Regions from separate parts of the Moritella sp. 28 genome, predicted to be linked through region 1. Evidence: riboswitches for the same ligand, from Rfam matches in the RefSeq annotation. Region 1 holds a riboswitch; each other region holds the start of a gene.

Region 1 (3,286 bases):
GACCATCATCAAACATCCCAACAATTTATTCTATTCGCATGAGACAGTTCCAATCTTAAAGTTTCTATCTTCTCTTGCTCCTGAATACCAAATGAAACAACTTTCTGCTTTTAACGTGTTGAGCTCTGGATTTGTAGAAATATTTACATTATCTTTAAATGAAAACGTACCTACAATATTAGTGCCAGATACACCCTCTGAAACCCAATCATTAGAATGATACCCAGAAAAGACGATATCCTGTCCTTGTCCAATTCTGTGCATAAGTGAGGATATTGTTGTTGACGAGGCGGAAGGTGTTCCATAAATAAAATAGCAATCATGACCGCAGATATTTTTAAATGGATTATCCGCAGGTTCATCTCCGTAATATCCGCCACCAGTGATAGGATCATTTCTATTCGGGTTTCTTTTCTCTAACCCTGCTAAAGCTAATTTTGCATAAACAACTGTTGCCTGAGATTCAATTTGAGCACGGACTTCGGCTAAAGAACCATTCCTTGCATCTGTACGAAAATCTAAGAATTTTGCGATTGCAACGGATGATAAAATAGCAAGTAATATGATACACACGACTAGCTCGATTAAAGTGAAACCACTTTGTTTTTTCATTTTTATAACTTAAACATTGATTTTAGACAGGTGTATGATATCAGTTTAAGCTATTTATCAAAATACCCTTACAACAGCAGTGTAGTGGTATAGCGAATTTAGCTACAAAATCTAATGTGTATTATCTCGGTTAGCACAATAACTCTAAGCCAGTTCTGTCCAACTATGGTTTAGAGCAACAGCGTTAAGCCTTGTGAACACCAAGGGACTCTGTCGTACCATAACTACCAAGCGACTCTGTCGTTTTTATAATTACCAAGGGAAATTGACGGATCAAATCATTATATCCTGCCAGTTGGTTGTATATTGTGGAGTGTCGGCAACGAGAACATTAAATCGCCTTGGTTGAGTACCTCACCAGAAAATAATGCAGTCATGCTCAATGACTAAGCAAACTAACTACATTAAAGGTAATTAGCATTGTTAAGTTGCTCTTTTAATAAAACTTGTTATTATGTGCGCATATATAGTCGGGGGGCCTTTTAGGCTGAGATTGCATTTTGCAAGACCCGTTGAACCTGATTCAGTTAATACTGGCGTAGGGAACTAGTAAGTCTTGCTTTGTATTATTTGATCCGTCACGTTTCATAAAATTTTAGCTCGATAAAGTTCCTATACGTTAGCCTTAGGAACTTTATGTCAAACATTACCGCAATAAATAAAAACCAAGTTGCATTTACACCTATCGTACTCACGATCGCGGGCTCCGATAGTGGTGGCGGCGCTGGTATTCAAGCCGACATTAAAGTGATGTCTGCAACGGGCAGTTATGCCTGCTCAGTGATCACCGCAATTACCGCTCAAAACACCCTCGGCGTATCAGCCATCTTCCCAATACCCCTTGAACATGTCGAAAAACAACTTGATGCTGTTTTTACTGATCTGAATATCGTTGCAGTTAAAGTCGGTATGCTGGCCGATGATGACATCATCAAAATAGTCGCGGCCAAAATAAAACAGTATCAACCTGCATTTTTAGTTGTCGATCCCGTCATGGTCGCGACCAGTGGCGACTTATTGATACAAGAATCTGCGATCAGCACGCTCAAAGCGGAATTACTGCCGCTTGCCGATATCATTACGCCAAACTTACCTGAAGGTGCTGCGCTTATTGGTAGTGAAATACCGAGCAGCGAAGCAGATATGATCAACATGATCACTGGCCTTCGACAACTGGGTGCAAAAGCAGTACTACTCAAAGGTGGTCACTTAGAACAAGATGAAAACAGTAACGATCTGCTCATTTTCCCCGAAGATGTCCACCACTTAACAGCAAAACGTATCAACACGCGTAATACTCATGGCACTGGTTGCACGTTATCTTCGGCTATCGCATCCTATCTGGCACAAGGTCATGATCTGTTGCGGGCTGTGCAACTGGGTAAACAGTATATCTCACAGGCCATTGCGCATGCCGATGAATTAGAGATAGGTAAAGGTCATGGACCGGTAAATCATTTCTTCAGTGGTCACGCTAATGTCTGCTAATACATTGGCTATATCTGCCAACAAAAATGCTGTCAGTATCGATATATCAGGTGGCTACCTGCGTTATCACGGCAGTACTGAAGTGACTGTAGCTGGACTTGATATGCATATTCCCGCAGGGCAGTGGACATGTATTTTGGGGCGAAGTGGTTGTGGTAAAAGCTCTTTACTGCGCTACCTTGCTAACTTGCTTGACGATAAAGTGGATTGGGCCGGTGAACTCTCCACGCAACCTCAATGTGACATCAAGGATAATATTGCTTATATGGCGCAGCAAGATCTGTTGATGCCTTGGTTGTCGGTGTTAGATAACGTTATGTTAAGCACTCAATTTGGCGGTGCGGATTATCAAACAAAGAAAACACACATTCAGTTTGATAAAGCGCACTCGTTATTACAAAAAGTGGGGCTGGCGGATAAATCAAATTACTTGCCGCAGCAACTATCCGGAGGCATGCGTCAGCGCGTGGCGCTGGCGAGAACGCTCATGCAAGACAAACCCATCGTATTAATGGATGAACCATTCTCTGCGTTAGATGCAGTAACACGCTATCGCCTGCAAAACCTTGCTTACCAATTACTGCAAAATAAAACGGTGGTATTTATCACCCACGATCCACAAGAAGCTATTCGCTTAGCAAACCGACTTTATATTATGCAAGGAAAGCCTGCTTATGCAGAATCGTTGCTCGTTCCCGCCTCAGTGACGCCTCGTGATTTTGATGCAGAGTGTGCTGAACTTCAGCACACCATTATGGCTCGCTTGGATCAAGATTATGAGTGATTTAAATCAGGTAGACGCAATCCAAGTTAATACAGTCCAAGCAGATTTAATACCATGCAAGGTGAAAAGTAAACCACGTGTAGTTAACCCACTGGTTCGCATGGTGATTAGCGCTGCGGTGATTATCGGCTTGTGGCAAGCTGTCGTGATTATCTTTGAGATGCCCTCATTCATTTTACCCAGCCCTGTGGATGTATTCGAAAGATTGCTTCAAAGACACACTGTCTTACTTAAACACGGTTGGGTCACCGCGCAAGAGATCGTACTTGGTTTACTGTTCGGTTTAACTATGGGGTTGTTATTCGCACTACAAATGCTGCTGTTCAATCCAGTTAAACGTTGGTTATTGCCTATTTTGATTGCCAGCCAAGCCATTCCCGTGTTCGCTATCGCACCGATATT
Region 2 (3,286 bases), 1.4 Mb from region 1:
TGGTATAAACTAAAACTAATAACATGCTGGGTATACGAGTCTGTAAGGACGCTGCGAAAGTCTAATTCAGTTTGTGAAAAATTAAGTAGGGCAATAAAGCTACCACCCACCAGAAGTAAAATGATGCTGATGGCGAGCACTGCGCTACACCACCAGTATTTATGCGAATTCGCGATCATAATTTTTGATTAATTGTTTACTAATTATGGACTAATTATTGGGTAACAGCGTTACGCCATTCCTTTACCCAAGACTTACGGGATTGAGCCACTTCTTCTGGTGTGAACTCTAAGGTTTTTGCCGGCGTAATTAATTGGTCGAACTCACTTGGTAGTGCCGCCGCTTGTTTCGCTGGTAGCATCCAGTTACCTGTTGCAATCACATCTTGGAACGCGGGTGTGAGTACAAATGCCATGAATTTATCGGCTAACTCAGGATTCGGGGCATCTTTTAGACGGGCAACCACTTCAGTCTGTTGATAATGACCTTCACTGAATTCAGCGGCTTTATATTTGAATTCTTTCTCTGCAACCATGTGGTATGCCGGTGACGTTGTATAGCTTAATACCATGTCTGCTTCGCCTTTTAAGAACATGCCGTAAGCTTGGCTCCAGCCTTTCGTAATTGTTACCGTTTTAGCTGCTAGTTGTTGCCATGCTTGTGGTGCTTTATCACCATAAACAGCTTTTATCCATAGCATAAAGCCTAGACCTGGTGTGCTGGTACGTGGATCTTGATAGATAATGCTCAGATCTTTACGTTTAACTAATTCAGCCAAACTCGCTGGTGGGTTGGTCAGTTTCTCACTGTCGTAGATAAATGCAAAGTGACCATAATCGAATGGAATAAAGTACTTATTCGTCCATTCGTTTGGCAGTGATAATGTGCTGGTATCTTGTTGGTGTGGTGCAAGCAGTTTGGTTTTTTCTGCTTCAGCCATCAGGTTGTTGTCTAAGCCTAATAATACATCTGCTTTGGTGTATTTACCTTCCAGTTTAACACGATTAAGAATGCTAACACCGTCTTCTAATGCGACTAAGTTCAGTTCGCAATTACATTCCGCTTCAAATGCGGTTTTTACTTTTGGACCAGGGCCCCAATCGGATGCAAATGAATCGTAGGTATAAACATTTAATACTGGCTTGTCAGCTGCGTGAGCTACTTGCAATGATAGTGTAGGTAATAGTAGCGCTGTGCAAAGTGCTAGTTTTTTGATCGTGTGCTTCACGTGTTCTCCTAGAATGTGAAGCATAGAACTTATGACTCAATTGGTCGAATCTCATTCCTATGCCAGCATTATCTGGTTCAAGTTAATACGGGTGTTATCTCAGCCACAATGACTTTTTCAATGAAAAGTCTGGTAGCACCCCGATGAGTGAACGCACATTGTATTTTTATTTAGGTTAAAGAGCCAGAGACAATAATTATATTGGCTTATATTTTATCATCTTTGACGAAAAACACTGTCCTTTAGGGCGGTGATGTAAATCATTATTGCGTATAAATACAGATTCTCCCCAAATACTTGAACAACACCCTTATACCGATCAATGAACCTGATAATTTAACTGATTTTAAATCCGCATTGGTTCGTCTTATACGCAGTCGTTCTAAACATTGGGAAGTCATGCCAGAATTTGTGGTCGCTCACTTCTTTGAGTGCGTATGAGGTTCTTGGGTGTAGGTGATAAGCCGTATGTATTTACTAATATGAAAAAGGAAATTGGCTTGCAGCAGATCATCGACTTTATTGTCGATAAAGGCATGTTGGACTGCTAGCTGACTATTATAATCAAATAGTTATTTGGATCGCATTATTCTTGTTATACAACGCCGAGTTAATGAATGATGACTATACTCAAAATAAGATAAAAAAATTCATAGTTTTGGATTATTTATAACTTGAGAACATTTATAAACTATAGCAATAAGAGGGATATTGATGTGCTAAAAGCTAACTTAGAACGACGTAGTTATCACCGGATGTTAATCGACTCACCGGTTCAGGTAACGGATAAAGAAAAGAATGTTACCGCTATCTGTCGTGATTTAAGCGCCAGTGGAATGTCGTTAGATGTACCTGAAAGCTATTTTTCATTGAATGATAGCGTCAGTATTTTTTTACCGACTGGCGATTCACGTGTACCGCCTCTACAGGCTGAAGCGAAGGTAACACGGGTTGATAGTGACGGAGATGTTTATCAAATAGGTGTTGAATTTACCAGTTTGACTTAGTCATCTTTATTTATATTCGAGTCATAAATAAAGCCAGATAACATGATAATCCAATAAAAAGGCCGATGGTGACTATCACTATCGGCCTTGTTCGTTATAACCATTTACCTTATTAAAAAAGTATAATGTTCATGACTAATTTGAGCTACTATATTAAATATTAAGCACTAACTTTAGCGGCAATTAAGTCACCCATTTGTGCCGTGCTTTGTACTGGTTTAGTATTCGCATCACTGTGCAGATCGCCTGTCGCATAACCTTCTTCTAATACAAATGAAACCGCTTGCTCGATAGCTTGTGCTGCTTCTTCTTGTTTTAGTGAGTAACGTAACATCATTGCTGCAGATAAGATTTGTGCGATAGGATTCGCAATCCCTTTACCTGCGATATCAGGTGCAGAACCACCTGCTGGTTCGTACAAACCAAAGTCAGAATCGTTCATACTTGCTGACGGTAACATCCCCATCGAACCTGTGATCATTGCACATTCGTCCGAGATGATATCACCGAATAAGTTGCCACAAAGCAGTACATCAAATTGCGATGGATCTTTGATCAATTGCATCGCTGCGTTATCGACATAGATATGCTCTAGTTCAACTTCTGGGTAATCTTGTGCGACTTCTAGTACCACTTTACGCCATAAAACAGATGTTGCTAGTACGTTAGCTTTATCAACAGACGTTACCTTATTGCCACGTAGTTTCGCTGCTTCAAATGCGATGCGAGCAATACGTTCAACTTCCGCACGGCTATATAACATAGTATCAAAACCCGTTTCTTCAGGGCCTTCGCCTTTGCTACCTTTTGGTAAACCGAAGTAAATACCACCTGTTAATTCACGTACTACGACTACGTCAAAACCGTTGTTTGAAATATCTGCACGCAGTGGCGAGAACTTTTCTAAACCAGCATAAATTTTTGCTGGGCGTAGGTTACAAAAGAGCTTGAAGTGACCACGCAATGGTAATAATGCGCCACGTTCTGGTTGCTCTTGTGGTGGTAGTCCTTCCCATTTTGGACCACCGACAGAGCCGAATAAGATGGCATC
Region 3 (3,286 bases), 1.8 Mb from region 1:
CGGACATCTTGTGAGATCTTCATTGAACAGAATTTTGGTCCACACATAGAGCAGAAATGCGCAACTTTACCGGATTCTTGTGGGATATTTTCATCGTGATAGGCACGTGCAGTATCAGGGTCTAATGCTAGGTTGAATTGATCATTCCAACGGAATTCAAAACGGGCTTTAGACATCGCATTGTCACGGATTTGAGCACCTGGGAAACCTTTCGCTAAATCAGCCGCATGTGCAGAGATTTTGTAGGTGATCATGCCTTGCTTAACGTCTTCTTTGTTCGGTAGGCCTAAATGTTCTTTTGGTGTCACGTAACACAACATCGCACACCCATACCAACCAATTTGAGCAGCACCAATACCCGAAGTAAAATGATCATAACCCGGTGAGATATCGGTTGTCAGTGGACCTAAAGTATAGAAAGGCGCTTCATGACAAATATCGAGCTGCTTTTCAACATTCTCTTTAATCATGTGCATTGGGATATGACCAGGGCCTTCGATAATAACTTGTACGTCTTGCTCCCACGCAACTTTCGTTAACTCACCTAAAGTTGCTAATTCAGCAAATTGGGCTTCATCATTCGCATCAGCCGCACAACCTGGACGCATGCCATCACCTAATGACAGAGATACATCGTAAGCTTTACAAATCGCACAGATTTCTTCGAAATGGTCATAAGCAAAGTTTTCTTTATGATGCGTCAAACACCATTTAGCCATGATCGAACCACCACGCGACACGATCCCGGTAAGGCGTTTTGCCGTCATTGGTACATAACGAAGCAGTACACCAGCATGAATAGTAAAGTAATCAACCCCCTGCTCAGCTTGTTCGATCAAGGTATCGCGGAATACTTCCCAAGTAAGATCCTCGGCGATCCCGTTTACCTTCTCTAGAGCCTGATAGATCGGCACAGTACCGATTGGCACAGGTGAATTACGGAGGATCCACTCACGCGTTTCATGAATATTACGGCCTGTGGATAAGTCCATTACCGTGTCAGCACCCCAGCGCGTCGCCCATACTAGCTTCTCGACTTCTTCTTCAATCGATGATGTGACTGACGAATTACCAATGTTGGCGTTTACTTTTACAAGAAAGTTACGACCGATGATCATCGGCTCAGATTCTGGATGATTGATGTTGGAAGGGATGATCGCACGACCGCGCGCCACTTCATCACGGACAAATTCAGGTGTGATCTTTTCCGGTATGCTGGCACCAAAATCATTACCCGCATGTTGTTTTAATAACAGCTCGTTACGGATCAATTCACGGCCCATGTTTTCACGAATCGCGATGTATTCCATTTCCGGCGTGATCATGCCTTTACGAGCATAATGCATCTGAGTAACGTTTTGACCATCAATGGCTTTCAATGGCTTTGGTAAATGCTCAAAGCGGATATGATCAATACCATCATCAGCAAGACGCTGCTGGGCAAAGTGCGAAGTAACGATTTCTAATGCTTCAATATCGTTACGTTCTTCGATCCATTTTTGTCTTAACTTCGGTAAACCTTGGTGTACGTTTATTTCAATCGCCGGATCTGTATAGGGGCCTGATGTATCATAAACCGGGATCGATTCATTTTGCTCATAAACCGGATCGTCTTTACTGCCTGCGACTAACGTCTCATCAAGATTGATTTTTCGCATCGCAACTTGAATATCGTCACGGCTACCTGTGAGATGAAATTTTTCTGAATTAGGAAACGGTTCGCAACTGAGGTTATTAATAAACTCTTGTGCATTTTCGCGGTTTTCACGACGCGTTGGTTTTTTGGTCTTATTGCTTTGATTTATATTGGTAGTAGACATAGCACTCATTCCTTTCTAATAAGATGATTGCTTGTCGTTGAGTATGGAGAGTAGTGATATAGATATATTGATCGTAAATGTAATAGTAAGCGGCCTGATGTCCCTATGGCTAACTTACAATGACACGAATAATATTCATATTAATCACTCTTGTTTCCTCACGCAGGTATTAGCCTGATCAGGTTCCACGGATCCCATTATTAAATGGTCTCAGCCCTAAAGCACTCCGACAAGATGTATCGGAGTATAGACTGGTATGGCGTTAAAAAACAAGCAAAAAAAAGCGCCCTATAAAAGGGCGCCTTTACTATCTAATAACTATGCGTAAGTGAATCAGTGGGTCTGTCATCACTTACACACGACTTTAATTGCATTCAGCAAATCAATTAAAGGTTATTTAGTAGGTTTGCTAAGTTCTGTTCAGCTTCATCAGTCGTGATTTCTTGCATTACTTCTTCTACTTTACCAGCACGTTTTTTCGCACGTTCTTGGTGATAAGAGAAGCCTGTACCAGCAGGGATCAGACGACCAACAATAACGTTCTCTTTCAGACCACGAAGGTCATCAATCTTACCATGAACAGCAGCGTCTGTTAGAACACGTGTTGTTTCTTGGAACGATGCAGCTGAAATAAATGATTCAGTTGCAAGAGACGCTTTAGTAATACCCATAAGCATGTGTTGGAACACGGCTGGTTGCTTGCCTTCAGCTTCTAGCTGACGGTTAGCAATTTTCAGACGTGAAACTTCAGCTTGCTCACCTGGTAAGAAGTTACTATCACCAGCAGAGATTACGTTAGCTTTACGTAGCATTTGACGAACGATAGTTTCAATGTGCTTATCGTTAATCTTTACGCCTTGTAAACGGTATACTTCTTGAACTTCGTTCGCGATATAGTTCGCAACATGGCTAATACCACGTAGACGTAGAATATCGTGTGCTGATTCAGGACCATCGGCGATAACTTCACCTTTAGCAACCTTCTCACCTTCGAACACGTTCAAGTGACGCCATTTAGGGATCATCTCTTCGTAAGCTTCAGCACCATCGGTAGGTGTGATAACTAGACGACGTTTACCTTTAGTTTCTTTACCGAAACTAATAGTACCTGAGATTTCCGCTAAGATAGCAGCATCTTTTGGCTGACGAGCTTCAAACAGATCCGCTACGCGTGGTAGACCACCCGTAATATCACGTGTTTTCGAGCTTTCTTGAGGAATACGCGCTAACGCTTCACCAATAGTCACTAATGCGCCATCTTCTAAGTTAACGATTGCGTTTGCAGGTAAGAAGTATTGTGCAATAACTTCTGTACCAGGAATGAACAAATCATTACCTGCTGTATCAACAAGCTTAACCATAGGACGTAAATCTTTACCAGCGGCAACACGTGCTGCTGGGTCTAGAATTACCGTGCTAGATAGACCAGTTAGATCATCAGTTTGCTTAGTAACCGTTACACTTTC

What was found. A riboswitch is a leader RNA that binds a small molecule or an ion and turns the genes downstream of it on or off. The one in region 1 is predicted to bind thiamine pyrophosphate.
Region 2: it holds a riboswitch for thiamine pyrophosphate, as region 1 does, so the genes downstream of both, thiB (thiamine ABC transporter substrate binding subunit) here and thiD (bifunctional hydroxymethylpyrimidine kinase/phosphomethylpyrimidine kinase) in region 1, are expected to answer to the same signal.
Region 3: it holds a riboswitch for thiamine pyrophosphate, as region 1 does, so the genes downstream of both, thiC (phosphomethylpyrimidine synthase ThiC) here and thiD (bifunctional hydroxymethylpyrimidine kinase/phosphomethylpyrimidine kinase) in region 1, are expected to answer to the same signal.

What each region holds. Positions count from the first base shown of each region.
Region 1 is NZ_CP056121.1:3,036,821-3,040,106, reverse strand. It holds gene HWV02_RS13385 (type II secretion system protein) at 31-612, opposite strand; TPP riboswitch at 1,074-1,174, shown strand; gene thiD (bifunctional hydroxymethylpyrimidine kinase/phosphomethylpyrimidine kinase) at 1,249-2,100, shown strand; gene HWV02_RS13375 (ABC transporter ATP-binding protein) at 2,090-2,884, shown strand; gene HWV02_RS13370 (ABC transporter permease) at 2,877-3,286, shown strand, end outside.
Region 2 is NZ_CP056121.1:4,432,811-4,436,096, reverse strand. It holds gene thiP (thiamine/thiamine pyrophosphate ABC transporter permease) at 1-179, opposite strand, end outside; gene thiB (thiamine ABC transporter substrate binding subunit) at 215-1,228, opposite strand; TPP riboswitch at 1,267-1,381, opposite strand; gene HWV02_RS19665 (PilZ domain-containing protein) at 1,945-2,235, shown strand; gene leuB (3-isopropylmalate dehydrogenase) at 2,396-3,286, opposite strand, start outside.
Region 3 is NZ_CP056121.1:4,800,560-4,803,845, forward strand. It holds gene thiC (phosphomethylpyrimidine synthase ThiC) at 1-1,820, opposite strand, end outside; TPP riboswitch at 1,958-2,059, opposite strand; gene rpoC (DNA-directed RNA polymerase subunit beta') at 2,207-3,286, opposite strand, start outside.